Regions from separate parts of the Streptomyces bullii genome, predicted to be linked through region 3. Evidence: predicted binding sites of a transcription regulator. Region 3 holds the regulator's gene; each other region holds the start of a gene.
The links. The regulator HrcA, encoded in region 3, represses chaperone genes, less so after heat shock. The targets are predictions, from matches to a motif close to TTNGCACTCNGNNNNNCNGAGTGCNAA.

Region 1: groL (chaperonin GroEL) is a predicted target of HrcA. The motif match lies at 1,542-1,568, and genes of this name have one in related genera.
Region 2: groES (co-chaperone GroES) is a predicted target of HrcA. The motif match lies at 5,013-5,039, and genes of this name have one in related genera.

Annotation. Positions count from the first base shown of each region.
Region 1 is NZ_JBHSNY010000007.1:128,384-138,043, reverse strand. Features, by position in the region: gene groL (chaperonin GroEL) at 1-1,380, opposite strand, end outside; gene ACFPZJ_RS21085 (cold-shock protein) at 2,205-2,408, opposite strand; gene ACFPZJ_RS21080 (MoaD/ThiS family protein) at 2,870-3,145, opposite strand; gene thrC (threonine synthase) at 3,142-4,422, opposite strand; SAM riboswitch class I at 4,441-4,598, opposite strand; gene ACFPZJ_RS21070 (glucosyl-3-phosphoglycerate synthase) at 4,731-5,702, shown strand; gene ACFPZJ_RS21065 (alpha,alpha-trehalose-phosphate synthase (UDP-forming)) at 5,775-7,163, shown strand; gene otsB (trehalose-phosphatase) at 7,239-8,102, shown strand; gene ACFPZJ_RS21055 (DUF3263 domain-containing protein) at 8,156-8,389, opposite strand; gene ACFPZJ_RS21050 (ABC transporter substrate-binding protein) at 8,425-9,660, opposite strand, start outside.
Region 2 is NZ_JBHSNY010000012.1:252,286-261,945, forward strand. Features, by position in the region: gene ACFPZJ_RS31920 (RNA polymerase sigma factor) at 1-100, shown strand, start outside; gene ACFPZJ_RS31925 (hypothetical protein) at 240-617, shown strand; gene ACFPZJ_RS31930 (hypothetical protein) at 656-1,675, shown strand; gene ACFPZJ_RS31935 (THUMP-like domain-containing protein) at 1,790-2,959, opposite strand; gene ACFPZJ_RS31940 (polysaccharide deacetylase family protein) at 3,067-3,990, shown strand; gene ACFPZJ_RS31945 (polysaccharide deacetylase family protein) at 3,987-4,748, shown strand; gene groES (co-chaperone GroES) at 5,186-5,494, shown strand; gene groL (chaperonin GroEL) at 5,605-7,230, shown strand; gene ACFPZJ_RS31960 (ester cyclase) at 7,305-8,012, opposite strand; gene ACFPZJ_RS31965 (SDR family NAD(P)-dependent oxidoreductase) at 8,560-9,333, opposite strand.
Region 3 is NZ_JBHSNY010000001.1:380,879-390,538, forward strand. Features, by position in the region: gene ACFPZJ_RS01800 (nitronate monooxygenase) at 1-469, opposite strand, end outside; gene dnaJ (molecular chaperone DnaJ) at 570-1,706, opposite strand; gene hrcA (heat-inducible transcriptional repressor HrcA) at 1,706-2,722, opposite strand; gene ACFPZJ_RS01815 (MBL fold metallo-hydrolase) at 2,903-3,634, shown strand; gene ACFPZJ_RS01820 (DUF3097 domain-containing protein) at 3,666-4,472, shown strand; gene hemW (radical SAM family heme chaperone HemW) at 4,824-6,056, opposite strand; gene ACFPZJ_RS01830 (SpoIIE family protein phosphatase) at 6,109-8,055, opposite strand; partial or broken gene ACFPZJ_RS01835 (HAMP domain-containing protein) at 8,158-8,802, shown strand; partial or broken gene ACFPZJ_RS01840 (response regulator) at 8,801-8,950, shown strand; gene ACFPZJ_RS01845 (AMP-dependent synthetase/ligase) at 9,055-9,660, opposite strand, start outside.

The DNA of each region.
Region 1 (9,660 bases), on a different contig from region 3:
GCCGCCCTCGAGGCCGGCGTTGACGGCGATCTGCTTCAGCGGGGCCTCGAGCGCGATGCGCACGGCGTTGGCGCCGGTCGCCTCGTCACCCTCGAGCTCCAGCTTCTCGAAGACCTGGGAGGCCTGGAGCAGGGCCACGCCACCACCGGCGACGATGCCCTCCTCGACGGCCGCCTTGGCGTTGCGGACGGCGTCCTCGATGCGGTGCTTGCGCTCCTTGAGCTCCACCTCGGTGGCGGCACCGGCCTTGATGACCGCGACGCCGCCCGCGAGCTTGGCCAGGCGCTCCTGGAGCTTTTCGCGGTCGTAGTCGGAGTCGGACTGCTCGATCTCGGCGCGGATCTGGTTCACGCGGCCCGCGACCTGCTCGGCGGAACCGGCACCGTCGACGATCGTGGTCTCGTCCTTGGTGATGACGACCTTGCGGGCGCGGCCCAGGAGGTCCAGGGAGGTGTTCTCCAGCTTGAGGCCGACCTCCTCGGAGATGACCTCACCGCCGGTGAGGATGGCGATGTCGTTCAGCATCGCCTTGCGGCGGTCGCCGAAGCCCGGGGCCTTGACGGCGACGGACTTGAAGGTGCCGCGGATCTTGTTGACGACCAGGGTCGACAGGGCCTCGCCCTCGACGTCCTCGGCGATGATCAGCAGCGGCTTGCCCGACTGCATGACCTTCTCCAGGAGCGGGAGCAGGTCCTTGACCGCGGAGATCTTCTGGTTGGCGATCAGGATGTACGGGTCGTCGAGGACGGCCTCCATACGCTCCATGTCGGTGGCGAAGTACGCCGAGATGTAGCCCTTGTCGAAGCGCATACCCTCGGTGAGCTCCAGCTCCAGACCGAAGGTCTGGGACTCCTCGACGGTGATGACGCCTTCCTTGCCGACCTTGTCCATCGCCTCGGCGATGAGCTCACCGATCTGGGTGTCGGCGGCGGAGATGGAGGCCGTGGAGGCGATCTGCTCCTTGGTCTCGACGTCCTTCGCCTGCTCCAGCAGGGCGGCGGAGACGGCCTCGACGGCCTTCTCGATACCGCGCTTCAGGGCCATCGGGTTGGCGCCGGCGGCTACGTTGCGCAGACCCTCCTTGACCAGGGCCTGGGCGAGAACGGTCGCGGTGGTCGTACCGTCACCGGCGACGTCGTCCGTCTTCTTGGCGACTTCCTTGACCAGCTCGGCGCCGATCTTCTCGTACGGGTCCTCGAGCTCGATCTCCTTGGCGATGGAGACACCGTCGTTGGTGATCGTGGGGGCGCCCCACTTCTTCTCGAGGACGACGTTGCGGCCCTTGGGGCCGAGGGTCACCTTGACGGCGTCCGCGAGCTGGTTCATGCCGCGCTCGAGGCCGCGCCGCGCCTCCTCGTCGAACGCGATGATCTTGGCCATGTGAAGTGGTCCCTCCAGGACTGGGGGTGATTACTTCGGACCGCGCCCGCGCCCGCGACGGACGGCCCCGACCGGTGGTTCCTTGCCCCACCTGGCCCGTGGCCTCACCGACCCGGTCCTTCCAGTTGTCACTCTCACCTTCAGAGTGCTAACGCCAATGATTAGCACTCGCCCTAGTCGAGTGCAAGCGGCTCCCGCCCTACGGTCCCCCTACTCAGCCCCGGGCGAACAGACCGTCGCAGCACTCGACACCCCGGCGGCGGTGTTACGAAGGGGCACCGACCAGGCACGCGACCGCGAGCACGCGCGCGACACCACCACTCCGACGCGCCACGCGCCGGCGGCGCCTCAGGCGCGTCAGCGCCCCGACAAGCCGCAAGGCGGCACGACGGCCGGATCACGAAGCCGGGAACCGGCGCCTGGCACCCGCGACGAAACCGGGAACCCGGCGCCCCGCGACACGCTCAGCACGACGAGCCGAACGCGGTCGCGGCCACCACCCCGCCGCATCGGCGCCCGCGCCACCGGACGGCCCCGGAGGCGCCGCACCCGCGGTCGCGGCGGGACCACGACGAGCAGGGACACGGGCGCGAGCGGCCCGCCGAACAGCCCGGTGCGCCGCGCACGGAGGCCAGTGGGCCCCGGAGAGACCAGCAGGCCGCCTGGGCCGCACCACCGGCGGGTCGGCGAGCCGGGCGACCCGGGGGTCAGGACGCCCGCGCGCCTCAACTCGGCCCCCGGGACAAGCCGAAGGGCCCGTACCCCGGGAGGTACGGGCCCTTCGGAGAAGACCCTTTGGTTGCGGTTGGTCGTTGGTCGCGCGTTCAGGCGGTGACGCGAACCATGTCGGCCTGCGGGCCCTTCTGGCCCTGCGAGATCTCGAACTCGACCCGCTGGCCCTCTTCCAGGGTGCGGTAGCCGTCCATCTGGATCGCGCTGTAGTGGACGAAAACATCCGCACCACCGTCGACCGCGATGAAGCCGTACCCCTTCTCCGCGTTGAACCACTTGACGGTGCCCTGAGCCATGCCTAACTCCCCTATTACTGGCCCTTGCACAGATCCACACTTCGCGGATCCGGGTCAGACCTCACCCCCCAACGGTTGGGGGCGTGCGCCGGAACGCGTCGACCGCGGCCGAATGTATCTGTCCAACTGCCGTCTGCAACAGGTCAATCGGACGAGAATTCTGGACGCGACCGGTCCGGAATGTGGCGACAATTCGTCCCACTTCAGGGCAAGTCGGACCACGCGAAAGCCACAAAAGGCGCGAATGACACCCACACTTTGGCTACATCTCGACGGGTGCGCGGCAGGAATTCAGGGTGCGCGATCAGCGGATCGACATCGCGTTCCCCAACTGTACCGCGCTCAATCACACTGAATTGCCCCTTCCGCTTCTCTTACGGAGGGGGCAATTCGATGAACTCTCGGTGACCTTCGTTACCGATGGTAACGACCACACCCGGAATCGGGGCGGCCGACCCGATTCAGCCGCCGGCGACCGCCGGAATGATGGACACGCCGGCGCCCTCGGGGGTCGGCGTCTGCAGGCCCTGCTCGAACCGCACGTCGTCGTCGTTGACGTACACGTTGACGAACCGGCGCAGCTTGCCCTGGTCGTCCAGGACGCGGGCGGCGATGCCGGTGTGGTTCTTCTCCAGGTCGGCGATGACCTCGGCGAGGGTCGCGCCCTCGGCCGGAACCTCGGCCTGGCCGCCGGTGTAGGTGCGCAGGATGGTGGGGATGCGGACGGTCACGCTCATGCGAGGCCAGCCTCTCGGAAGGAGTCCAGGGTCGGGCGGATGGTGGCGGTCAGACCGGTGCCGGCCACCGCGTCGAGGGTCTTGAGGCCGTCGCCGGTGTTCAGCACGACGGTGGTCTTGGACGGGTCCAGTGCGCCGTTGTCGATCAGCTTGCGCGTGACGCCCACCGTCACGCCACCCGCCGTCTCGGCGAAGATGCCCTCGGTGCGGGCCAGCAGCTTGATCGCGTCGACCACCTGCTCGTCCGTGACGTCCTCCACGGCACCGCCCGTGCGGCGCGCGATGTCCAGGACGTAGGGGCCGTCGGCCGGGTTGCCGATGGCGAGGGACTTGGCGATCGTGTTCGGCTTCTGGGGACGTACGACGTCGTGCCCGGCCTTGAAGGCCGTCGACACCGGCGAGCAGCCCTCGGCCTGAGCACCGAAGATCTTGTACGGCCTGTCCTCGACCAGCCCCAGCTTGATCAGCTCCTGCAGACCCTTGTCGATCTTGGTGAGCTGCGAACCGGAGGCGATCGGGACGACGATCTGGTCCGGCAGCCGCCAGCCGAGCTGCTCGCAGATCTCGTACGCCAGGGTCTTGGAGCCCTCCGCGTAGTACGGCCGCAGGTTGACGTTGACGAAGCCCCAGCCCTCGCCCGCCGGGTCGCCGATCAGCTCGGAACAGAAGCGGTTCACGTCGTCGTAGTTGCCGTCGATGCCGACGAGCTCACCGCCGTAGACGGCGGCCATGACGACCTTGCCCTGCTCCAGGTCGTGCGGGATGAACACGCAGGAGCGGAAACCGGCCCGGGCGGCGGCCGCGCCGACGGCGCCGGCCAGGTTGCCGGTGGAGGAGCAGGAGAGCGTGGTGAAGCCGAAGGCGCGGGCGGCCTCCAGGGCCTGGGCGACGACGCGGTCCTTGAAGGAGTGCGTCGGGTTGCCGGAGTCGTCCTTCACATACAGTCCGCCGGTCACGCCGAGCTCGCGCGCCAGGTTGTCGGCCTGGACCAGCTTGGTCCAGCCCGGGTTCAGGTTCGGCTTGCCGGCCACGTCCGCGGGGACGGGCAGCAGCGGCGCGTAACGCCAGATGTTCGCGGGGCCCGCCTCGATCCGCTTGCGGAGCTCCTCGGCGTCGTAGGCGGAGAAGTCGTAGGCGATCTCCAGCGGGCCGAAACACTCCTCGCATGCGAAGACCGGTCCCAGGGGTACCCGGTGACCGCACTCGCGGCAGCTCAGCGCGGCCGCGGGACCGAGGTCGACGGAATGGGTGGTGCTTGCAGCAGTCTGCACAGCCATGTGAGGCGAGGCCCTTTCTCCTCATCTTCCTCACGACGCATCTCGCCGTGAGACGGATTTGGCACCTTCCCTAGCCGGGAGCCTCGCGCGAAGCGGTCGCCAGTGACCTACGAGAACCGGCTGGAGGGTTGCCGGGGCTTCATCGGGCCGTGTCCCTCTGCCCCTCTGGATGAGCTGTATGCGGTTGTCAGCGGCGGGCGACCCCGGACATGCGATGGTCACCCGCGTTGGTCAAGACTGTAACCGAAGGCCAGGACAGTTGAGATAGTCGTCCGAACCGCGAGACAACAGTGAGGAGCCCGCAGACCGTGCTGGAAGAAGTCGAGCGCTGGCTGAGCACCCGCTCCTGGTCCGTGACCGATCGCCCCCTCCACCGCATCCTGGCCGCCAAGCACCGCACGGGCCAGTCGGTCTCCGTCGTCCTGCCCGCGCTCAACGAGGAGGAGACCGTCGGCGACATCGTCGCGGTCGTCCGCCACGACCTCATGCGGCAGGTGCCCCTGGTCGACGAGATCGTCGTCGTCGACTCGGGGTCGGCCGACCGCACGTCGGAGGTGGCCGCCGCCGCGGGCGCGACGGTGGTGCACCGGGACGAGATACTCCCGCGTCTCCCGGCCCTGCCCGGCAAGGGGGAGGTGCTGTGGCGCTCCCTGCTGGCCACCCGCGGGGACATCGTCTGCTTCGTCGACGCCGACCTGAGGGAGTTCTCCTCCGACTTCGTCTCCGGGATCGTCGGCCCGCTGCTCACCGACCCGGACGTGCACCTGGTGAAAGCCATGTACGACCGTCCGCTCACCGTGTCCGACGGGCCCGCCTCCGGCACGACGGCGGCCGGGCAGGGCGGCCGGGTCACCGAGCTGATGGCCCGCCCGCTGCTCAACATGCACTGGCCGCAGCTGGCCGGTTTCGTGCAGCCGCTCGGCGGCGAGTACGCGGCCCGCCGCTCGCTGCTGGAACAGCTGCCGTTCCCGGTCGGGTACGGCGTGGAGCTCGGCATGCTGGTCGACGCCCTGCACCTGGTGGGCCTGGACGCCCTCGCCCAGGTCGACGTCGGGGTGCGCAAGCACCGGCACCAGGACGGCCAGGCGCTCGGCCGGATGTCCGCCGCGATCTACCGCACGGCCCAGCTGCGGCTGGCCCGCGGCCATCTGATCCGGCCGGCGCTCACCCAGTTCGAGCGGGGCGAGGACGGCTTCGAACCGCGCACGTACTCGGTGGACACCGAGGAGCGGCCGCCGATGGTGGAGATCGCCGAGTACCAGAAACGCAAGGTGGCGTGAGGTGCACGCGTCCGGCCGTATACGGCGGGATCGTACGTTTGAGCGTTTCCGGGCCGGGCTAGGTTGAGGCGTATGGCTTCAACGTACGGTGCTGCGCAGGTACTGGTGGCCTCCAACCGTGGCCCGGTCTCCTACTCGGTCGGCGACGACGGCTCGCTGCACGCCAAACGGGGCGGCGGCGGGCTGGTCTCCGGGCTGTCGGCGATCGGGCCGGACGCGGGCGCGCTGTGGGTGTGCTCGGCGCTGTCCGACGGCGACCGCGAGGCGGTCCGGCGCAGGGTCGGCGAGGACGGCGTGCGGATGCTGGACATCCCGGCCGACGTGCACGCCGACGCCTACAACGGCATCTCCAACTCGGTCCTGTGGTTCGTGCACCACATGCTCTACCAGACGCCCCTGGAGCCGGTCTTCGACGCGGAGTTCCGGCGGCAGTGGGCGTCGTACGAGACGTACAACCGGGCGTTCGCCGAGGCGCTGGCCGAGGAGGCGGCCGAGGGTGCGGCCGTGCTGGTGCAGGACTACCACCTGACGCTGGTGCCGGGCATGCTGCGCGCACTGCGCCCGGACCTGCGCATCGGGCACTTCTCGCACACACCGTGGGCGCCGCCGGAGTACTTCCGGATGCTCCCGGAGGACGTCGCCGGCCAGGTGTTGCGCGGCATGCTGGGCGCGGACCGGCTGGGCTTCCTCACCCGGCGCTGGGCGGACGCGTTCACCGCGTGCTGCGAGCAGTTCGCCGGCGGGCCGGGCGACACGCGCGTCGGGGTGCACGGGCTGGGCGCGGACGCCGACTTCCTGCGCGCCCGCTCCCACGAGCCGGACGTCGAGGAACGGATCGGGGCGCTGCGGCAGGAGATCGGCGAGGGTCGCAGGACGATCGTCCGGGTCGACCGCACGGAACTGTCGAAGAACATCGTGCGCGGCCTGCTGGCCTACCGGCAGCTGCTCGACGACCACCCCGAGTGGCGCGAGCGGGTCGTGCACGTCGCCTTCGCCTATCCCTCCCGCCAGGACCTCGCCGTGTACCGCGACTACACGGCCGAGGTCCAGCGCGTCGCGGAGGAGATCAACGAGCGGTACGGGTCGCCGGGCTGGACCCCGGTCGTCCTGCACGTCAAGGACGACTTCGCCCGGTCCCTGGCGGCCTACCGGCTGGCCGACGTGGCCCTGGTCAACCCCATCCGGGACGGCATGAACCTGGTCGCCAAGGAGGTACCGGTCGTCTCCGACACGGGCTGCGCGCTGGTGCTGTCGAGGGAGGCGGGGGCGCACGAGGAGCTGGGCGAGGACGCGATCACCGTCAACCCGTACGACGTCGTCGGCACGGCGAAGGCGCTGCACGAGGCGCTGTCGATGGCACCGGAGGAACGGGCGGCACGCTCCAAGCGACTGTCCGCGGCAGCGACCGCACTGCCTCCGGCGCAGTGGTTCCTGGACCAACTGGAGGCACTGAGAAGCTGACCCGCGCAGGCGGCGCCGGCCGACCCGTGGTGGTGGGTCATGCGTGGGTCGGCGGTCCCTGGATAGGGTCGCCGTATGGGCAGCCACACGGACTCCACGGACCCGCAGCACCCTTGGCCGACGCCTGCCACCCGCGGTGGTCGGGACGGCCTCGACGCCCTCCTGGCGCAGCCGGGCAAGGCGTTGGTCGGACTCGACTTCGACGGCACACTCGCGCCGATCGTCGCCGATCCCGAGCAGGCCCGGGCGCATCCCGACGCGGTGCCCGCGCTCGCCGCCCTCGCCCCGAAGGTGGCCGCCGTCGCGGTGATCACGGGACGGCCGGCCGGTGTCGCCGTGCGGCACGGCGGCTTCGCCGGCGTGCCCGGCCTGGAACACCTCGTCGTCCTCGGCCACTACGGCGCGGAACGCTGGGACGCCGCCACCGGCGACGTCACCGCCCCGCCCCCGCACCCGGGCGTCGCCGCCGTCCGCGCCGAGCTGCCGGGGTTCCTCGACCAGATCGGCGCCTGGCAGGGCACCTGGATCGAGGAGAAGGGCCGGGCGGTGGCCGTCCACACCCGCCGGGCCGCCGACCCGCAGGCCGCCTTCGAGGCCCTGCGCGACCCGCTGACCGAGCTGGCCCACCGACACGGCCTGATCGTCGAGCCCGGCCGCATGGTCCTCGAACTGCGCCCGCCGGGCATGGACAAGGGCGTCGCCCTGCTGGACTTCGCGCGCGAGATCGGCGCCGGATCCGTCCTGTACGCCGGTGACGACCTCGGCGACCTGCCGGCCTTCGGCGCGGTCGACACCCTCCGCTCCGACGGAACGCCCGGCCTGCTGGTGTGCAGCGGCAGCGACGAGGTGACCGAGCTGCGGAAGCGGGCGGACCTGGTGGTGGGCGGCCCGCAGGGCGTCGTCCGGCTGCTGCGGTCGCTGGCGGAACGGATCGGCTGAGAGCCGCCCCCGCATCCCCCGACGCCGCGTCCGAGGGTGCTGAGGAGCGGCTCTCAGCGTTCGGCGCGCCGGGCCTCCCGGACCCGGCGCAGGCGGTTGACCGTCACCGGGTCGAAGGCCAGGGCGCGGGGATCGTCCAGCAGGGCGTTGAGGAGCTGGTAGTAGCGCACGGGCGCCAGCCCCAGCTCCTCCCGTATCGCCCGTTCCTTGGCGCCGGGGCCGGGAAAGCCACGGCGTTCGAGGGCGAGGATGTCCTGTTCGCGCCGTCCGAGCTGCTCCTGGTCCATGCCAGGAACCGTAGCCCCCGCCACCGACAGCCGGGCTACTGGTGGGCGCTCTCCGCCCGCGTGGCCGTCGCCTGGATCTGCGTCAGGACGGCCGAGGGGCTGCCGCCCGGCGCGACCGCCTTGCCGATCCGCGCCTTGATCTGGGCGCTGACCTCGGCCCAGGAGGTCTTGCCGACCGGGTACAGCTCGGAGGAGGCCAGTTCCTGGAGGAACGGCTTGAGGTGACGGTCCTGCTCGGCGCCGGCCATGGCCCGGGACGCGGAGGTGGTGACGGGCAGCAGGTCGTACTCGCGGGAGAAGTCGACGACGTTCTTCTCGCTGTAGACGAAGTCGAGGAAGTCACCGATCTGCTCATGGTGGCCGTTCTTCTTGAAGGCCAGCATCCAGTCGGCGACACCTAGGGTCCGCTTGCTCTCCCCGTCGGCCCCCGGCATCGGCACCATGCCGAACTTCACGCCCTTCTTGGCGGCGATCTTCATCAGCGAGGGATGGCCATTGAGCATGCCGACCTCACCGTCGGCGAAGGCCGCGAAGGCGTCGGCCCGGTTGAGTTCGCCGGGCGCGACCGGGCCGGTCAGGCCCTTGCCGACCAGCTCGTTCTTCAGCCAGGTGAAGGTCTCGACGTTCTGCGGGGAGTCGATGCCGTAGGTGCCGACGTCGTCGGTGTAGCCGCCTCCGCCGCCGAGCAGCCACTGCAGGGTCTCCGCCTGCGCCTCCTCGGGGCCGAGGGGCAGGGCGTACGGGTACGTCACACCCTCGGCCTTGAGCGCCTGGGCGTCGGCGGCGAGCTCGGCCCAGGTCCTCGGCGGGGTGATGCCGGCCTCGGCGAAGAGGCTCTTGTTGTAGAAGAGCAGGCGGGTGGAGGAGGCGAACGGCATGCCGTACTGCACCCCGTTGACCTCGCCCGCGGCGGACAGCTGCGAGACGAAGTCGGCCTGGACGGGGATGGAGAGCACGTCGCCGGCCTTGTACAGCAGGTCCTTGGCCGCGTAGTCGGCGTACGCGCCGATCTGGGCCAGGTCCGGCGGGTTCCCGGCGTCGACCATCTTCTTGACCTCGCGGTCGACGTCGTTCCAGGAGTAGACGCTGACGTCGATCTTCACTCCGGGATGGTCGGCCTCGTACTCCTTGACGAGTGCGCCCCAGTACTTCTCGGAGCTGTTGGCCGCGCTGTTGCCGTAGTCGGCGGCGACCAGCTTCAAGGTCACGTCGCCCGAGGCGCCGGTGAGGCCGCAGCCGCTCAGGACCGCCGTCATGCCCAGGGCGGACAC
Region 2 (9,660 bases), on a different contig from region 3:
CACGGCCGAGGCCCGGGCGGAGTTCGAACGGGCCGCGTCGCTGACCCGCAACGCGCCGGAACGGCGGCTGCTGCTGCGCCGGGCGGCACAGGCGGGCTGACCGGACCGCCCAGCGGGCGGCAGGCCCGGCCGTAACCGATGGTCGCCGGTGCGCGTTCTTGCTGTCGGTGAGCGGCCACGCGCAGCCGTGGACCGACGAGCCGCCGGATGCCGGTGTGGGGGAGTGGGCTGGGGGGTCCGTGTCGCAGACGTGGAAGATCGTGTCGGTCGTCGCCGCTGGGGTGGGTATCGCGTCGACTCCGGTGGTCTGGCTCCTGGACAGCCCGGACACGGGCCAGTTGGCCGGTGCCTCCGTGCAGGCCGCCACCGGCATCGTGGCCCTGCTCTGGGCCCTTCTCCAGCGGCCCGCGGCCACGCCCGCGTCGCCCGAACCCGGCCCCGGGGACGAGGCCCGCAACACCGGGGCGGCCACGGCCACCGCCGGCGGCGACGCCACCTCCGGCGTGGTCAAGCCCGCGGACGCGGCGAGCGGCCCGGCACGGGCGGACAGCACCGGACCGGCCCACGCGGACGGCGCCGGCAGCAGCGCCAACACCGGGGTCCGGTACACCCGCTGACCCGCCCAGCCCCACTGGACAGAGGGAGCTCTCCCGTCATGGATCCGAAGCGCCGCCACCGGTCCGGCCCGGCCGCTCACGCGCCTGATGCCGAAGGCGGCTCGCCGACGCCGCCGTTCGTCGCCGAGAGGACCGGAGCGGCCCGGGCGGAGGACACCGGCACCGCCAACTCCGGCTGCCAGGCCCCGTCCCCGGACGCCACCGCCCCCGTGCCCGCCCCTGCGGTCCGGGCGTCCGACACCGGCGACTCCCTCGCCACCGCGCCCAACGCGTTCTCCAACACCGGCGTCATCGCGACGATCGTGCAGGCCCCGCGCGACGCGGCACCGCGGATACGCAAGCGGACCCTGCTCATCGGCACCGCCCTCGCCGCCCTCACGGTCCTGGCGTCCACCACCGTGGCCGACGGCCCAGCCGGCCGTCCCCGTGCGGCCACGGCGACACCGACGGACGGCAGCACGGTCTCCGCCGGCCCCTCCGCCCCGGGCGCCTCCCCGTCCCCCAGCGGATCGGCCACCCCGAAACCCACCGACCGCGCCGTCCCCGCGCCGGACCCGTCCGCGGGCGAGGTCCCCTCACCCGTCAGCCGTCCCGCTCCCACCCGGAAACCGGACGCCGCGCCGCCGGTCGCCCGGCCCCCGAAGACCGACCAGGTCCTCTCCGCCGGCTGCACGAAGGAGACGGGGCCCTCGCACCCCGCCTGGCCGGTCCAGTACGCCGACACCAACTGGGGTCCCTCCGAAGCCGCCGAGGAACACGACCTCAGCGAGGACGGCGAGCTGGTGGGCGGGTTCAGGCTGATGCGCGCCAACCGCCCGAACCTGACCTACTACTGGGCCACGGGCTGGACCGCCGTCGACCCGGACGACACCGAGACCTGGCTGGTCCTCACCTGGACCGACGGCACGACGGCCTCCAGCTGCCGCCGGCGCCTGAGCAGCACCGGCCACTGGCACGACACCATCGCCGTGCCGCGCTACATCAACGGCAAGTTCATCAGGTACCAGGCCTGCCAGGGCAGCTACGGCCGTCCCGCCACCTGCACGAAGTGGACGTAGCGACCCCGAGGTGGTCACCCGTGATCCCGCACCGGACTCAGCGGACTCACCGGACTCACCGGGATCGGCCGGCTCACCCGGCTCCCGGCCCATCGGACTCACCGGCTCAGCGGCTCATCGGGCGGGATGCCCGACCAGCATCGCCGGCGCTCCGGCGACCCGGGTCAGGAAGACGGTCGCGGAGTGCGGCCCGTGCGGCTTGGGCAGCACCTTCCGGCGCAGTTCCTCCGGCTCGACCGCCGACCCCCGCTTCTTCACGGTCAGCGTGCCGACCTCCCGTTCCCGCAGCAGCGCCTTCAACTTCTTGACGTTGAAGGGGAGATGGTCGGTGATCTCGTAAGCGGTGGCGTACTGCGTCGGCCGGAGCTCGTCCGCCGTGACGTAGGCGATCGTCGCGTCGAGCAGCCCGCCGCCGAGCCGCTGGGCGACCTCCGCGACCAGGTGTGCCCGGATGACGGCCCCGTCGGGTTCGTACAGGTACCGCCCGACGGGGCGGACGACCGGGTCGGGCAGCCCCTGGGAGAGCAGGGTGCGCAACCCGGGCAGCAGGGTCGCCCGTACCGCCCCCGGCTCGGTGCCGAACCACAGCACCGCCTCCTTCACGTCCCCGCCGTCGGAGATCCACTCGGCCTCGGCGTCGGAGGGGATCGCCTCGTGCGGGATGCCGGGCGCGATCTTCAGTGCGGCACGGGGAGCCGTCCGGGCCGTCCTGATCGCCCAGGACAGGGGCGGCGAGTACGCCTCCGGGTCGAAGATCCGGCCCCGCCCGCCGCGCCGGGCCGGGTCGACGAAGACGGCGTCGTAACCGGCCGTGTCCACCTCCGTGACGTCGGCCTCCCGCACCTCGATCAGCCCGGCGAGCCCCAGCGCGTCGGCGTTCGCACGCGCCGCCGCCACCGTCAGCGGGTCGCGGTCCACGGCCAGCACCCGGATTCCGGCACGGGCCAGCGCGATCGCGTCACCGCCGATCCCGCAGCACAGGTCGGCGACCGAGGCCACGCCCAGCTCCCGCATCCGCCGGGCGCGGTACGTCGCCACGCTCGCGCGCGTCGACTGCTCGACCCCGTTCGGCGTGAAGAACATCCGCTCGGCGTCCTCCGCCCCGAACTTCGCCGCCGCCCGCTGCCGCAGCCGCGCCTGGCCGAGCGCCGCCGACACCAGCTCCGCGGGGTGGTCGCGGCGCAGCCGGGTGGCGACGGCGAGTTCCCGCGCCGGGTCGGTGCCGCGCACCTCGTCGAGGAGGGCACGGCCTTCGGGGGTGAGGAGAGGGGCGAGGTCGTTCACCGGAACATTGTCGGCCAGAGGCGGTTGTGGGCCAGTCGGTGGACGGCGGGCCGCCGGTCGCGGTGTCGGGGCGGGTTCGGCGCGGCGCCCTGCGAGGATCCCGCTCCATGCGAGCAGTCGTAAGAAACGATAAAAACCGGGCTTTCGGGCGGGCGCGGCTCGGCCTCGCCGTGCTCGCGGTCGCCACCATCACCTCGGGCTGCGCGCAGGAGGGCGGCGACGGGGCGCGGCCGGCCGCCGGTCAGCAGCCCCTCGACGCGCCCCCGGCCCGTGCGCTCGACTCCTACGCCACCAAGCTGCGCGCGGCCCACGCCGCCCGGGTCGCCGCCGCACGGCGCTGGGGCCTGCGGAAGGTCCCGCTGACGGCCCCGGCGCCTCCCGCCCAGAAGCCGAGGATCACCACCCGTAAGGGGTTCGAGGTCGACGGCCACCGGGAGTTCGACCTCCCCCCGGTCTTCACCACGGTCCCCACCAAGGACAAGGTCGTCTTCCTCACCATCGACGACGGCGCGGAGAAGGACCCGGAGTTCCTGCGCATGACGCGCGAACTGAGGATTCCCTACACCGCCTTCCTCAGCGACTACCTGGTCAAGGAGGACTACGCCTACTTCGGGAAGATGCAGGCCCAGGGAGCGGCCCTGAACAATCACACCCTGCACCACCCCTATCTGCCCGCACTGTCCTACGCCCGCCAGAAGCGCGAGATCTGCGGCATGCAGGACGTGATCGAGGAGCGCTACGGCAAGCGCCCCGTCCTCTTCCGCCCGCCCTTCGGCAACTACGACAGGGCCACGCTGCACGCCGCGAAGGCCTGCGGCATCCGGTACGTCCCGCTGTGGAACGAGGAGGTCTTCGTCGACCGCTGGGAGTACCGCGAGTGGGACCGCGCTCTGCACCCCGGCGACATCGTGCTCAGCCACTTCCGGGGCCGGGAGCACTGGAAGGGCGCGATGCCCGACATGATCCGCCGCTTCCTGAACAAGGTCACGGCCGAGGGCTACGCGGTGGGGCGCCTGGAGGACTACCTGTGAGGCCGTGCGGCCTGGCGGCCGTGGCCCTGGCCGCCGCCGCCCTGCTCAGCGGCTGCACCGGCACGGTGCCGTCGGACGGCCGGCCCCGGACGCCGGGGCAGGGCGCGACGCCCTCCGTTCTCCCTCCCGTGGTGGATCACATCCCCACCCGCGACCGCGTCGTCTTCCTGACGTACGACGACGACGCCGAGCGTGACCCGCGCTTCGCCGACCTCGTCAGGACCCGCCGCCTGCCGGTCAGCCTCTTCCTGACGGACCGCGTCGTCGGCCCGGCGTACGGCCATCTCGCGCGCCTGCGGGCGGTCGGCGCGAGCATCCAGAACCACACCCTCGACCACCCCGCCCTGCGTGGCCTGCCCTACGCCGGCCAGCGCGCCGAGATCTGCGGTCAGCAGGACAAACTCCGCGCCCGCTTCGGCGTCCGCCCCCACCTCTTCCGCCCGCCCCACGGCACGTACGACACGACGACCCTGCGCGCCGCCGCCGACTGTGGCATCACGGCGGTCGTCCTGTGGCGGGCCGCGGTCCGAGGCGACGGCACGCTGACCTACACCCGGGGCGGGCACGACCTGCGCCCCGGCGACATCGTGGCCGTCACCCCGGACGCCGGCACGACGGGCGTCCCCCTGGTGGAACGCACGGTACGACTGCTCCGGGAGATCGAGGGGCGGCGGTTGAGGGTGGGGCGGCTGGAGGACTACGTCCAGCGGTATCCGGCGGCGACCGGCGGCACCGCTTCGGCGCCGGTGAGTCGTTGACCCGGGCCCAGCCCGTCCGTTGCTCGAGGACGAGGCCGTTCAGGCCGAAGCGGGGACCTGGGGCGGCAGCCCCCGACGGCAGCACACCGACGCCGAGCACTGCACCCCGCAGGGCGGTACGGCCGGGCGGTGGGGGTCCCGTCGTCCGAGCGAGGCCGGGGGGGGGGCAGCGTGGCGCCGGGCTGGCACCCGCCCCAGGCACCGACGCCGGGCAGGCGCGAAAACGTACGCCCGCACGAAACCCCCACCGACGCGCGCAGGCAATTGGCACTCCGCTTGACCGAGTGCTAACGACGGTCATAGTCTCGGCTCTGGCACTCCCACCCGGAGAGTGCCAACAACGCGACGGGCAGGTCCGGCACCCGCGACGACGGATCGACCTGGTCGCCACCTCAGACAGTTAACCCCGTGAGATCTCCGAAGGGGGAGGTCGGATCGTGACGACCGCCAGCTCCAAGGTTGCCATCAAGCCGCTCGAGGACCGCATCGTGGTCCAGCCGCTGGACGCCGAGCAGACCACGGCCTCTGGCCTGGTCATTCCGGACACCGCCAAGGAGAAGCCCCAGGAGGGCGTCGTCCTGGCCGTGGGCCCGGGCCGCTTCGAGAACGGCGAGCGTCTCCCGCTCGACGTGAAGACCGGCGATGTCGTGCTGTACAGCAAGTACGGCGGCACCGAGGTGAAGTACAACGGCGAGGAGTACCTCGTCCTCTCGGCCCGCGACGTGCTCGCGATCGTCGAGAAGTAAGCCACCTCTTTTTGCTCTGCTACTGCGCCCCTGGCCCCCGCGACCGATAAGAAGCCGGGCGCCCGGGGCGCAGTGCTTTCACCCAGATTTCCGAGAGGGCTCACGCTCCCATGGCGAAGATCCTGAAGTTCGACGAGGACGCCCGTCGCGCCCTCGAGCGCGGCGTCAACAAGCTCGCCGACACGGTCAAGGTGACGATCGGTCCCAAGGGCCGCAACGTCGTCATCGACAAGAAGTTCGGCGCCCCCACCATCACCAACGACGGTGTCACGATCGCCCGCGAGGTCGAGATCGAGGACCCGTACGAGAACCTCGGCGCGCAGCTGGTCAAGGAGGTGGCGACCAAGACCAACGACATCGCGGGTGACGGTACGACCACCGCGACCGTGCTGGCCCAGGCGCTCGTCCGCGAGGGCCTGAAGAACGTCGCCGCAGGCGCCTCCCCGGCCGCCCTGAAGAAGGGCATCGACGCCGCCGTCGCCGCCGTCTCCGAGGAACTGCTCGCGTCGGCCCGCCCGATCGACGAGAAGTCCGACATCGCCGCCGTCGCCGCGCTGTCCGCCCAGGACCAGCAGGTCGGCGAGCTCATCGCCGAGGCGATGGACAAGGTGGGCAAGGACGGTGTCATCACCGTCGAGGAGTCCAACACCTTCGGCCTGGAGCTGGACTTCACCGAGGGCATGGCCTTCGACAAGGGCTACCTGTCGCCGTACTTCGTGACGGACCAGGAGCGCATGGAAGCCGTCCTGGACGACCCGTACATCCTCATCCACCAGGGCAAGATCTCCGCCATCGCGGACATGCTGCCGCTGCTGGAGAAGATCATCCAGGCCAACTCCTCCAAGCCGCTGCTGATCATCGCCGAGGACGTGGAGGGCGAGGCCCTGTCCACCCTCGTCGTCAACAAGATCCGCGGCACCTTCAACGCCGTCGCCGTCAAGGCCCCCGGCTTCGGCGACCGCCGCAAGGCGATGCTGCAGGACATGGCGGTCCTCACCGGCGCCACGGTCATCTCCGAGGAGGTCGGCCTCAAGCTCGACCAGGTCGGTCTGGACGTCCTCGGCTCCGCCCGCCGCGTCACCGTCACCAAGGACGACACCACGATCGTCGACGGCGCCGGCAAGAAGGAGGACGTCGAGGGCCGCGTCGCCCAGATCAAGGCCGAGATCGAGACCACCGACTCCGACTGGGACCGCGAGAAGCTCCAGGAGCGCCTCGCGAAGCTGGCCGGCGGCGTGTGCGTGATCAAGGTCGGCGCCGCCACCGAGGTGGAGCTGAAGGAGAAGAAGCACCGCCTGGAGGACGCCATCTCCGCGACCCGCGCCGCGGTCGAGGAGGGCATCGTCTCCGGTGGTGGGTCCGCGCTCGTCCACGCGGTGAAGGTCCTGGAGGGCAACCTCGACAAGACCGGCGACGAGGCCACGGGTGTCGCGGTCGTCCGCCGCGCCGCCGTCGAGCCGCTGCGCTGGATCGCCGAGAACGCCGGCCTCGAGGGCTACGTCATCGTCTCCAAGGTGGCGGAGCTGGAGAAGGGCAGCGGCTACAACGCCGCCACCGGCGAGTACGGCGACCTGGTCAAGGCCGGCGTCATCGACCCGGTCAAGGTCACCCGCTCCGCCCTGGAGAACGCCGCCTCCATCGCCTCCCTCCTCCTGACGACCGAGACCCTGGTCGTCGAGAAGAAGGAAGAGGAGGAGCCGGCCGCCGCGGGCCACGGCCACGGCCACGCCCACTGAGGCACGCACTCCGGAAGAAGCCCCCGTTCCGGTCGGAACGGGGGTTTCTCCCGTACGCCCGCGCGCCGCTGCTCCTAGATCTCCAGATCGTCGAGCGCCCCGAGCTGCGCCATCAGCCCCAGGCGGTCGTACTGCCACCACCCCTCGACGATCTTCCCACCGCCCCCGAACCGGAAGATGGTCGTCCCGGTCATGGACACCTTCCGCCCGGTCGGCCGCAGCCCCAGGAACTCGCCGGTGTGGGTCGCGTCCCAGCTCCACCGGGTGCACACCCGGTCGCCCTGGGCGATCTGGTCCTCGATGCGGACGGAGAAGTCGAAGGCCTCCCGCCACATCTCCATCTCGCGCCGGACGCCGTCCCTTCCGCGGGTGTCCTGGTCGTTGGCCGGATCGTGGTCGTGGTAGTCCTCGTCGACCAGGTCGTCCAGCGGCAGCAGCCCCTCCTGGCCGGACAGCACCTCGAAGAACCGCCGCGCGGTGTCCGCGTTGAGCTGCTCGTCCCGCACGACGTCCAGGTTGGTGAAGGTGGGTTCCCCGTCGCAGAGCGCCACCATCTCCTGGAAGATCCGGTCGGTCTCCGGCAGGCCGGAATTGCGCATGGCCTCCTCGTACGACGGAAACTCCACGATCTCGACGAAGTGCGACGCGTCGTCCCGGTCCTTGCCGATGACGTCGTGCGTCGCCGTCCGCTTCCCCTTGGTCTGCTCGACCCACCTGTCCATCAGCCGGTTCATCTCGTCGAACCGGCTGGTCTTGCAGTCGATGAGCTGTACGAAGGTCATGGCACCGCCCTCCGGCCCCCCTGGGTCCGGTTGAACAGCACCATTCTCCCAAGCGCCCCGCGCCGCCGCCTGTCGTCACCGACGGGCCGGCCGGCGGCTACGGGCGCGCGTCAGGCGTTGCCGCGTGCTGGTCGCGGGGCGTCGTCGGCGGCCGGCTTGCGGGCGGTGGTCGGGTCCGCCCCTCGCACCCCTACGTCGCTTTTGGCCCAGCTTTGCCTCGGTGGTGTGAGCGGGGGTTCGGGTCGGTGGTGTGGGCCGGGGGTTCGGGTCAGTGGTGTGCGGGGTTCGGGTCCGGGTGTGGGCGGGTGTTCGGGTCGGTGATGTGGCGGGTCGCGTCTGTGGTGCGGCCGGGGCCCGAGTCGGCCGTGTGGTCGGGGCCCGAGTCGGCCGTGTGGCCCGGGCGGGCACTGGTCGTGGCGTGTGCCGGGGTCCTGGCGTGTGCTGGGAGTCGTCGGCTTTACGGCGTGGCCGCGCGCGCACCGCGCGGCGCCCGGGGCGGCATCCAGGCGCAACCGGGCCGCACCGCCTCTCGGCGACACGGACGGCCCTACTGCGGCCCGTACTTGCGCCCCGTCTTCGACGTGATTCCGCCGAGCAGGCCCTGGGGCATCAGCCTCGCCGCCCCCGTCAGCGCCTTGTACCGGGGGTCCGGAATTGACAGCGTCTTGCCGCGCGCCAGGTCGGTGAGGGCCACCGCGACCAGCTTGTCCGCGTCGAGCCACAGCCAGTTCGGGATGTTGTCCGTCCCCATGCCGGCCCGCGCGTGGAACTCCGTGCGCACGAACCCCGGGCACAACGCCATCAGCCGCACACCGCTGCCGGCCAGGTCCCGCGCCGCGCCCTGCGTGAACTGGACGACCCACGCCTTGGACGCCCCGTAGGTCCCGCGCGGCACGAAGGCCGCGACCGAGGCGACGTTGATGACACCTCCGCGGCCCCGCTCGCGCATCGCCTGCGTCGCCGCCGACGTCAGCCGCAGCACCGCCTCGCAGTGCACCTTGAGCATCCGCAGCTCGTCGGCCATGGGGACGTCGAGATAGCGGCCCTTGTTGCCGAAGCCGGCGTTGTTGATCAGCAGGTCGACGGGGTTCTTGCGGTCGCCCAGCCGGGTCGCCACCGCCTCGATGCCCTTGTCCTCCGCCAGGTCGGCCGTCAGCACCTCCGCCTCGATGCCGTGTCGGTCGTGCAGCTCGGTCGCCTGTTCCCGAAGCCGTTGGGTGTCGCGGGCCACCAGCACCAGGTTGTGCCCGTCGGCCGCCAGTCGCCGCGCGAACGCGGCCCCGATGCCTGCCGTCGATCCCGTAATCAGAGCCGTTGTCATGGCCCAAGGGTAGTTACCCGGAGTTTGCGCGTCCGCTCGCCTCGGCGGCCGTCCACGACATGCCCTCCTCCCGACTCCCTGCTGCCCGTCCCGACCTACGGCCCGCGCGCACCGGGGGAGCACCCACCAGGGAACGCCCGGCGTGTCCTGCCGACTCGACCGCTCCCGGCCGAGTCGGCGGGCCCGTTCCCCGGACCGCTGCGAGACGTGTGGCGAGACATGCTTCGATCGTCGCCGAGCCGGGCCCGCCGGACATCGGGGACCAGCCCCGACTGTCCCCGAACCAACCCCCGCCCGCCGCCCGGGGTTTCCCCCCCAGGAGCCGTG
Region 3 (9,660 bases):
CCTCGGCGGTGGTCGCGGTGACGAGCGTGAACGTGCCGACGCGGTGCAGGGAGTCGATGACCTCCCGGCTCGGCACACCGAAGTGGAACGAGACCACCGGCACCGGGTTGTCGCGCAGGACGGCGAGCTTGGCCTCGTAGCCGTCGTCGCGGCCGCTGTCGGGGTCGCCGAGCTCGGTCTCGTACCAGGAGGCCTCGCCGGCGAGCTGGTGGGCGTAGACGTCGACGGCGGCCGGGTCGGCGTACTCCGGCTGCGGCATGAACAGGTTGACGCCGAAGGGCCTGCCGGTGAGGCTGCGCAGCTGTTTGATCTCCTGGTACATCCCGTCGGCGGTCTTGTACCCGGCGGCGAGGAACCCGAGGCCGCCCGCCTCGGACACGGCGGCGGCGAGCTGCGGCACGGAGACGCCGCCCGCCATGGGGGCCTGCACGATCGGATGCGGGAAGAGATCGGTCAGCGCGGAGGACATGACCGCATGTTGTCACGTCCTCCGAGCGAGTCCGAATCCGGCCTTCCGACTGGCATGGACCAGCGGCACACCCGCGCGCCCCGGCCCACGGCCGCCCGCGTCAGCGCCCGTTGAAGGCGTCCTTCAGCCGCGAGAACAGCCCCTGCTGCCCGGGCTGGAACTGTCCCTGCGGGCGCTCCTCGCCGCGCAGTTTGGCCAGCTCGCGCAGGAGCCTCTCCTGCTCGGGGTCGAGCTTGCTCGGGGTCTGCACCTCGACGTGGACGATGAGGTCACCGCGTCCGCCGCCCCGCAGGTGCGTCACACCGCGCCCGTGCAGCGGGATCGACTGGCCGGACTGGGTGCCCGGGCGGATGTCGACCTCCTCCATGCCGTCCAGCGTCTCCAGCGGCACCTTGGTGCCGAGGGCCGCCGCCGTCATCGGGAGCGTGACCGTGCAGTGCAGGTCGTCGCCGCGCCGCTGGAACACCGGATGCGGGAGTTCGTGGATCTCGACGTACAGGTCACCGGCGGGACCGCCACCGGGCCCCACCTCGCCCTCGCCGGCGAGCTGGATGCGGGTGCCGTTGTCGACACCGGCCGGGATCTTGACGGTGAGGGTACGGCGGGACCGTACGCGGCCGTCGCCGGCGCACTCCGGGCACGGCGTGGGCACCACGGTCCCGAAGCCCTGGCACTGCGGGCACGGGCGCGAGGTCATGACCTGGCCCAGGAAGGACCGGGTGACCTGCGAGACCTCACCGCGGCCCCGGCACATGTCACACGTCTGCGCCGAGGTCCCCGGCGCCGCGCCGTCGCCGTTGCAGGTCGTGCACACGATGGCCGTGTCGACCTGGAGGTCCTTCGTGGTGCCGAAGGCGGCCTCGTCGAGCTCGACCTCGATACGGATCATCGCGTCCTGGCCGCGGCGGGTGCGCGAGCGCGGACCGCGCTGCGACGCCGTGCCGAAGAACGCGTCCATGATGTCGGAGAAGTTCCCGAAGCCGCCGGCCCCGAAGCCGCCCGCGCCGGCCGCGCCGGCCTGCGAGAGCGGGTCGCCGCCGAGGTCGTAGACCTGCTTCTTCTGCGGGTCCGACAGCACCTCGTAGGCGGCGTTGATCTCCTTGAACCGCTCCTGGGTCTTCGGATCGGGGTTGACGTCCGGGTGCAGCTCGCGCGCGAGCCGCCGGAAGGCCTTCTTGATCTCTTCCTGCGACGCGTCGCGGCGCACGCCGAGTACGGCGTAGTAGTCCGTGGCCACTACGACTCCGCCAGGATCTGTCCGACGTACCGTGCCACTGCGCGTACCGCTCCCATCGTTCCCGGGTAGTCCATGCGGGTCGGTCCGACCACGCCGAGCTTGGCGACAGCCTCGCCGCCCGAACCGTAGCCGACCGACACGACGGACGTGGAGTTGAGTCCTTCGTGGGCGTTCTCGTGACCGATACGGACGGTCACGCCCGGATCCTTGGCCTCGCCGAGCAGCTTCAGGAGCACCACCTGCTCCTCCAGCGCCTCCAGCACCGGCCGGATCGTGAGGGGGAAGTCGTGCGAGAAGCGGGTCAGATTGGCGGTGCCGCCGATCATCAACCGCTCCTCGTTCTCCTCGACGAGCGTCTCCAGAAGTGTGGAGAGCACCGTCGAGACCGTACCGCGGTCCTCGACCTCGAAGGCCTCCGGCAGGTCCTCGACCAGGCTCGGCACGTCCGTGAAACGACGGCCCGCGACCCGGCTGTTGAGCCGCGCGCGCAGATCCGCCAGCGACGTCTCGCCGAAGGGCGCCGGGCAGTCGACCACACGCTGTTCGACCCGCCCGGTGTCCGTGATCAGCACCAGCATCACACGCGCCGGCGCGAGGGAGAGCAGCTCCACGTGCCGCACGGTCGACCGGGTCAGCGACGGGTACTGCACGACGGCGACCTGCCGCGTCAGCTGCGCCAGCAGCCGCACGGTCCGGGCCACGACGTCGTCCAGGTCGACGGCGCCCTCGAGGAAGTTCTGGATGGCCCGCCGCTCCGGCGCGGACATGGGCTTGACGCCCGCGAGCTTGTCCACGAAGAGCCGGTAGCCCTTGTCGGTGGGGATGCGCCCGGCGCTGGTGTGCGGCTGGGCGATGTAGCCCTCGTCCTCCAGGGCGGCCATATCGTTGCGGACGGTGGCCGGGGAGACACCGAGGTTGTGCCGCTCGGTGAGCGCCTTGGAGCCGACGGGCTCCTCGGTGCCGACGTAGTCCTGGACGATGGCGCGCAGCACCTGAAGCCTGCGTTCACTGAGCATGCGCGCACACCTCCAGAAGTCGTCCGCCCGGTGTCCTGCCTGGTTTCGCCTGACACTCCTGGCACTCGGCGCGTGCGAGTGCCAGACTTCCCCGGCCCAGTGTACGGCGGTGGGGTACGGCACGGGCAAGGCCGGTGCCGTGGCGGCGCCACGGCGCCGCTCCCCGGCTAGCGTCGCCGTATGACGGTGACTTGGGAAGAGCTGGGATGGGAGCGGGTCGCGGCCGGGGTGGGGCGGTGCCGGCTCCCGGTGTGGGACTGCACGGCCGGGCTCGTCGTCGGGGAGGGCGCGGCACTGGTGATCGACGCGGGGTCGAGCCTGGCCGAGGGCGCGCGGTTGCGCGCGCAGGCGCGGGAACTCGCCGGTCATCGTGTGACGCATCTCGCGCTGACCCATCCACACTTCGACCACGTCCTCGGCTCGGCGGCGTTCGCGGGCGCGGAGGTGTTCGCGGCGGTGGGCGTGGACGGGGTGTTCACGCGCGCGCGTGACCGCGAGGAGCTGCGCGCGGACGCGGTGACCCACGGCCTGGACGCCCGGCAGGCCGAGGAGGCGGCCGACGCGCTGGCCCCGCCCCGCCACCTGGTCTCCGGGGAGCGGACCCTCGACCTGGGCGCGGGCCGCCAGGTGCTGCTGGCGAACGTGGGCCCGGGCCACACCGCCCACGATCTCGCCGTGCTGGTGCCGGGCGACCCGGAGGTGGTCTTCTGCGGCGACCTGGTGGAGGAGTCCGGCGCGCCGCAGGCGGGCCCGGACGCGGTGCCGTCCCACTGGCCGGCGGCCCTGGACCGCCTGCTGGACCTGGGCGGCGAGGACGCGCTGTACGTGCCCGGTCACGGAGCGGTGGTGGACGCGGCGTTCGTCCGGGCGCAACGCGACGCCCTCGCCGCGCGGTTCGGCGTGTCTCCGTGAACGCCCGCCGACTTCTCCTATCGTCATCCGAATGCGCCAGTACTCTCCGGACCTGACCCCGCCGTGGAAGAAGCCCAAGCCGGTTCCCGAGGTCCCGGCCGAGCCGGGCCTGGTGGTGGAGGAGCAGGTCACCGGTTTCTGCGGCGCGGTGATCGGCTGTGAGGCGGGCACGGTCACGCTGGAGGACCGCTTCGGCAAGCACCGCGTGTTCCCGATGGAGCCGCGCGGCTTCCTGCTGGAGGGCCGGGTGGTGACGCTCGTACGGCCCTCCTCGGGCGGTCCGGTGCGCCCCACCCGCACGGCCTCCGGTTCGGTCGCCGTCCCCGGCGCACGCGCGCGCGTGGCCCGGGCCGGGCGCATCTACGTGGAGGGCCGGCACGACGCCGAGCTGGTCGAGAAGGTGTGGGGCGACGACCTGCGCGTCGAGGGCGTGGTCGTGGAGTACCTGGAGGGCGTCGACGACCTGCCGTCCGTCGTGGACTCCTTCTCCCCCGGCCCGGACGCCCGTCTGGGCGTCCTGGTGGACCACCTGGTCCCGGGTTCCAAGGAGTGGCGCATCGCCCGGTCGGTGACGAGTGAGCACGCGCTGGTCGTCGGCCACCCGTTCATCGACATCTGGGAGGCGGTCAAACCGTCGTCCCTGGGCATCGAGTCCTGGCCGCGGGTACCGCGCGGCCAGGACTGGAAGACCGGGGTGTGCCGGGCCCTGGGCTGGCCGGAGAACACGGGGGCGGCCTGGCAACGGATCCTCGGCCGGGTGCGCTCCTACAGGGACCTGGAGCCGGAGCTGCTGGGGCGGGTGGAGGAACTGATCGACTTCGTCACGGCGCCGACGTAGCCCGACACCCGACCCCACTCCGCCGCCCGCGACCGTTCGGCTGAGGCCGCGGGCATGCGTGCCGGGCGCGACACGGCGCTGAGCCGCGGCACGCGTGCCGCTGCGTGCGACACGGCGCCGGGCCGCGGCGGCACAGGCGGGCAAAGCAGCACCCCACCCACCGCCGTTCGGTTGAGCCGCGGGCACACGTGCCGACCGGAGCTGTACAGATGGGCGAAGCGGCACCCGGCCTCGGGTGACCCCGCAGCACCTCGGGACACCGGCCGGGGCACCGGAGCTCACCGGGTCGTTGCCCCTCACCGCCGGGTTGCGGACCCACCCCCGCCTAGGCGGGGACGCCGAGCCCGCCCCTCAGTCCACCAGATCCCTGACCACGGCGTCCGCCAGCAACCGCCCCCGCAACGTCAGCACCGCCCGGCCCTCCTCGTAAGGCCCGCCTTCCAGCAACCCCTCGGACAACGCCCGGCGCGACGCCGCAAGCCCCTCCTTCCGCAGCAGCGACAACGACACGCCCTCCCGCAGCCGCAGCTCCAGCAGGATCCGCTCGACCCGGCGGTCCTCCTCCGACAGCACCTCACGCCCGGCCCCCGGCGACCGCCCCGCCGCCAGCGCCGCCGCGTACGCGCCCGGGTGCTTCACGTTCCACCAGCGCACCCCGCCTACGTGGCTGTGCGCCCCGGGCCCGGCCCCCCACCAGTCGGCGCCGCGCCAGTACAGCTCGTTGTGCAGGCAGCGCCCGGCCCGCGACGTGGCCCAGTTCGACACCTCGTACCAGTCGAAGCCCGCCGCCGACAGCGCCTCGTCCGCGATCAGGTAGCGGTCGGCGTGGACGTCGTCGTCGGTCATCGGGATCTCGCCCCGGCGGATGCGGCGCGCGAGCCCCGTGCCCTCCTCGACGATCAGGGCATAGGCGCTGATGTGGTCGGGGCCGGCGGCCAGGGCGGCCTCCAGCGACGCCCGCCAGTCGTCGTCGGACTCCCCCGGCGTGCCGTAGATCAGGTCCAGGTTCACATGGGTGAATCCCGCGGCGCGGGCCTCCGCGACGCACGCCTCCGGACGCCCGGGCGTGTGCGTGCGGTCCAGGATCCTCAGCACGTGCTGCCGGGCGCTCTGCATGCCGAAGGAGATCCGGTTGAAGCCGCCCTCCCGCAGCCGCGCCAGATACGCCGGGTCCACCGAATCGGGGTTCGCCTCAGTCGTGACCTCCGCGTCCGGCGCCAGCCCGAACTCGTCCCGGAGCGCGCCCAGCATGCGGACGAGGTCGTCCGCGGCCAGCAGGGTCGGCGTACCGCCCCCGACGAAGACCGTGCGGACCGGCCGCGGGTCGTCGCCGAGCACCTTGCGGGCCAGGCGGATCTCGTCGATCAGCGTCTCGGCGTAGTTGTCGCGGGAGGCGAGGACGCCGCCCGTGCCGCGCAGCTCGGTCGCGGTGTAGGTGTTGAAGTCGCAGTAGCCGCAGCGGGTCGCGCAGTACGGAACGTGCAGGTAGAACCCGAGGGGGCGGTCGGCGGCCCCGGCGAGCGCCCGCGGGGGCAGCGCGCCGTCGGCGGGGACGGGCTCGCCGTCGGGGAGTGCGGAAGGCATGTCTTCCATTGTCCAGCACCCCGGCCGGCGCCTCGCCCGCTCACCCGGAGGCTCACTGCGCCTGGAGCACCAGCAGCGCCAGGTCGTCCGCCGGAGGGCGCGCGCCGAACTCGTGCACCAGCCGCTTGATCCGCTCCGCTATGAGCTCCGCGTCCAGTCCCGCGCAGCCCGCCAGCGCCGCGGCGAGCCCGTCCCCGTCGTCGAACTGGCGTGAGCCGCTGCGCCGCTCGGTCACCCCGTCGGTGACGCACAGCAGCGTGTCACCGGACCGCAGCTCGAAGGTCTCGCTGGTGTACGTCGCGTCCTCGATGACTCCGAGGAGGGTCTGCGGCTCGGCCGCCGTACGGACCGTGCCGTCGGGGCCGAGGTGCAGCGGCAGCGGATGTCCGGCGGAGGCGAGGGTGCAGCGGACGCCGCCGTCGAAGGGCACCAGCTCGCCGTAGAGCAGGGAGAGGAAGCGGGTCTGCGGGCCGTCACCGGGTGTCGTGGGCCGGGCCCCGGCGGCCACCAGGGCCCGGGCCGCGGCGTCCGCGGCCTCCGTCGCGTCGTCGAGGAGGAGCTGGTTGAGGCGGTCCAGGACGTCGGCAACCCGGTAGCCCTCCCGGGCCAGCAGCCGCAGCCAGGGGCGGGCGAGCCCGATGACGACGGCGGCCTCGGGCCCCTTGCCCTGGACGTCGCCGACCGCGAAGCACCAGCGGCCGTCACCGGCGGGGAAGACGTCGTAGAAGTCCCCGCTCGGGCCGCCCTTGTCGTACGGCTCGTACACGAGGGCGCTGCGCACCCCGGGGATCTCGGCGACGACGCCGGGCAGCAGCCCGCGCTGGAGGACGGCGCTGATGGTGGCCTGCCGGGCGTACTGGCGGGCGGCGCCGATGGCGAGCGCCACCCGGCGGCTGAGGTCCTCGACGAGGCCGGTGATCTCGTCGGGGAAGCGGGGGATGCCGGTCCGCCCGATGACGAGGGTGCCCAGCGGGCGGCCCCCGGCCACCAGCCGGTAGGCGAGCGCCGCGCCGGTCCCGCCCAGGCAGTCACCGGGCCAAGGGTAGGCGGCGGGACGGGATGCCGGCGGGTCGTGCGGGTGCGGCGGGTTCTTCTCCAGGGCGTGGCGCAGCTCCTCGATGTGGTTCTCGCTGGTGTGCCAGACGCGGGCGAGGCGGCCTCCGGTACCGGTGCCGTCGGTCCAGCCTCCCCCGATCCCGGCTCCGTTCGAGCGGGGGGACCCCCAGTGTCCGGAGGTCTCGTCCTCCAGCCACACCGCGCACCAGTCGGCCAGCCGCGGCACGATCAGCTGACCGGCGAGGGCGGCGACCAGGTCCTCGTCGAGCTGCCCGGCGAGCAGGTCGGAGGCCTCGGCGAGGAAGGACAGGGCGCCGCGGCCGAGCCAGTCCCGGTCGTCCTCGGGCCGCCGCGCGTCGGGGGCGAGCAGCGCGGCGACCCTGAGCCCGCGCTCCAGGGCGCGTTCCTCCGCGTACGCCTCGATGTCCTGGCCGGGCGACCGGTCCGCGGCGGGCAGCCGCGCCCAGACCGTCTTGCTGCCCGTGCGGTAGGTGACCCCCCAGGCCTCCGCCAAGGTGGCCACGAGCCGCAGGCCGCGCCCGTACTCCGGCGCCTCGAACGCCGTCTCGGGCTCGCCGCCGCGCGGGGCGCGCGAGGGGTGGTGGTCGCGGACCTCGACGACGACGGCGCCGGTGTCCTCCAGGTAGCACGTCAGCTCCACGTCCGTGCCAGCGTGCACGACGGCGTTGGTGACGAGTTCGCTGACGACGAGCGTGGCGTCGTCGGCGAGGCGGTCGGTGAAGTGCTCGGTGCCGGGCAGGCCGAGGCCAATCCAGTCGGCGAGCGCCGTGCGCACCAGCGCGCGGGCGGAGCCGGGGGCGAGGGAACTGCCGGGCAGGGTGGTGTGCGCCCGCGCGTGCGTCGGCGCGCACGCCTCGGACGCGTGCGCGGGCACCTCGGAGGCACGGAGCAGCGTCTCCCGTTGCGTCGGAATGGCCCCCATGGGCAGCTCCCCGGACAGTTCGCACGAATACGCCTCAGTCGATGCCGACAGGGTGACAGACTGGCCGCGCCCATAAGCGCCGAGTTACCGAAGTGGGCCGTCATGAGTGAGAACACTGCTACGGGTGTGCTCGAAGAAGGGCAGGAAGACGGCCACATTCGAGCATCCGATCCACGTCCTCCACTCGACGCGCTGACCGCCGCCCGCGACGGCGGGTTCGCGAAGGTGCCGCGGACCGGCCACGGGATCGTGGCCGAACTCAACGCGCTCTACGGCCGGATCGTGGACCGCCCCCCTGCACTTCCGCACGGAAGTGCGGTGCGTCAGGCGGGAGTCGGCGCGGTACGACCGGATCGACGAGCGGCTCACCGCCGGCCCCGAGCAGGGCGTGTGGACGGCCCGCGTCAACGAGGTCGACCAGTCGCTCGACGCCTGGTCGCCCCGGCGGCGAACGCCACCCGGGTGCTGGACACGGTGGCGGACGGCGGTCTGATCCAGCGGGTCGATCCGCACGACGGCCCGGCAGTCACGCGGTGACCTGCGGCGTCTGGGCCGCGCCGTGCACACGGTGGTCGACCGGCTCTCGCGGTTCACGGGCGAGGTGAGGGTGCGGCACGGGTCGCCCGAGAGGTCGGCACCGAGGGGCGGTTCGCCGGCCGGACCGAGGTGCGGGGACCGTCCGGCAGTGGGCGGGATACGACCGAGGCGGTCTGCACGATGGCGGCCCGGTCGACGGCGCGGGCACGGGGACGCCTTCCGCGGCTACGCGACCGGCGCGGCAGACTGCCTGACCAAGGCGTTCGATCCCTGGGTCCTGCGCGCGAAGGTGTCCGTCTTCCTGCACCTGCACCGCAAGACCCGCGAGGGGGAGGTCTTAGGACGAGAGGTAACGGAGCTACGGCAACTGGTGGCCGAGGGGGCGGACGGACCTGAAAGGCGGGGAACCGCGCGGGCGACCACGACCGGTCCGCAGCCGCCGCGCAGCTCCCCGCCACCTCCCTACGCCTCGCGAGTCCCCTCGTACATCTCGTCGATGAGGTGCTTGTACTCGCGCTCCACGACCGGCCGCTTCAGCTTCAGGCTCGGTGTGATCTCGCCGTGCTCGACGTCGAGGTCGCGCGGCAGCAGACGGAACTTCTTGATGGTCTGCCAGCGCTGCAGACCCGCGTTGAGCTGCTGCACGTACTCGTCGACCATCTGCACGGTCTGCGGCGCGGCGACGATCTCCGCGTACGGCTTTCCTTCGAGCCCGTTCTCCGTCGCCCACTGGGTGATGGCGACCTCGTCGAGCGCGATGAGCGCGGTGCAGTAGTTCCGGTCGGCGCCGTGCACCAGGATGTTGGAGACGTACGGGCACACCGCCTTGAACTGGCCCTCGACCTCGGCGGGCGCGATGTACTTGCCGCCGGAGGTCTTGATGAGGTCCTTCTTGCGGTCGGTGATGCGCAGGTAGCCGTCGGGCGACAGCTCGCCGATGTCACCGGTGTGGAACCAGCCGTCCGGCTCCAGCACCTCGGCGGTCTTCTCGGGCAGTTTGTGGTAGCCCTCCATGATGCCGGGGCCCCGCAGCAGGATCTCGCCGTCGTCGGCGATGCGGACCTCCGT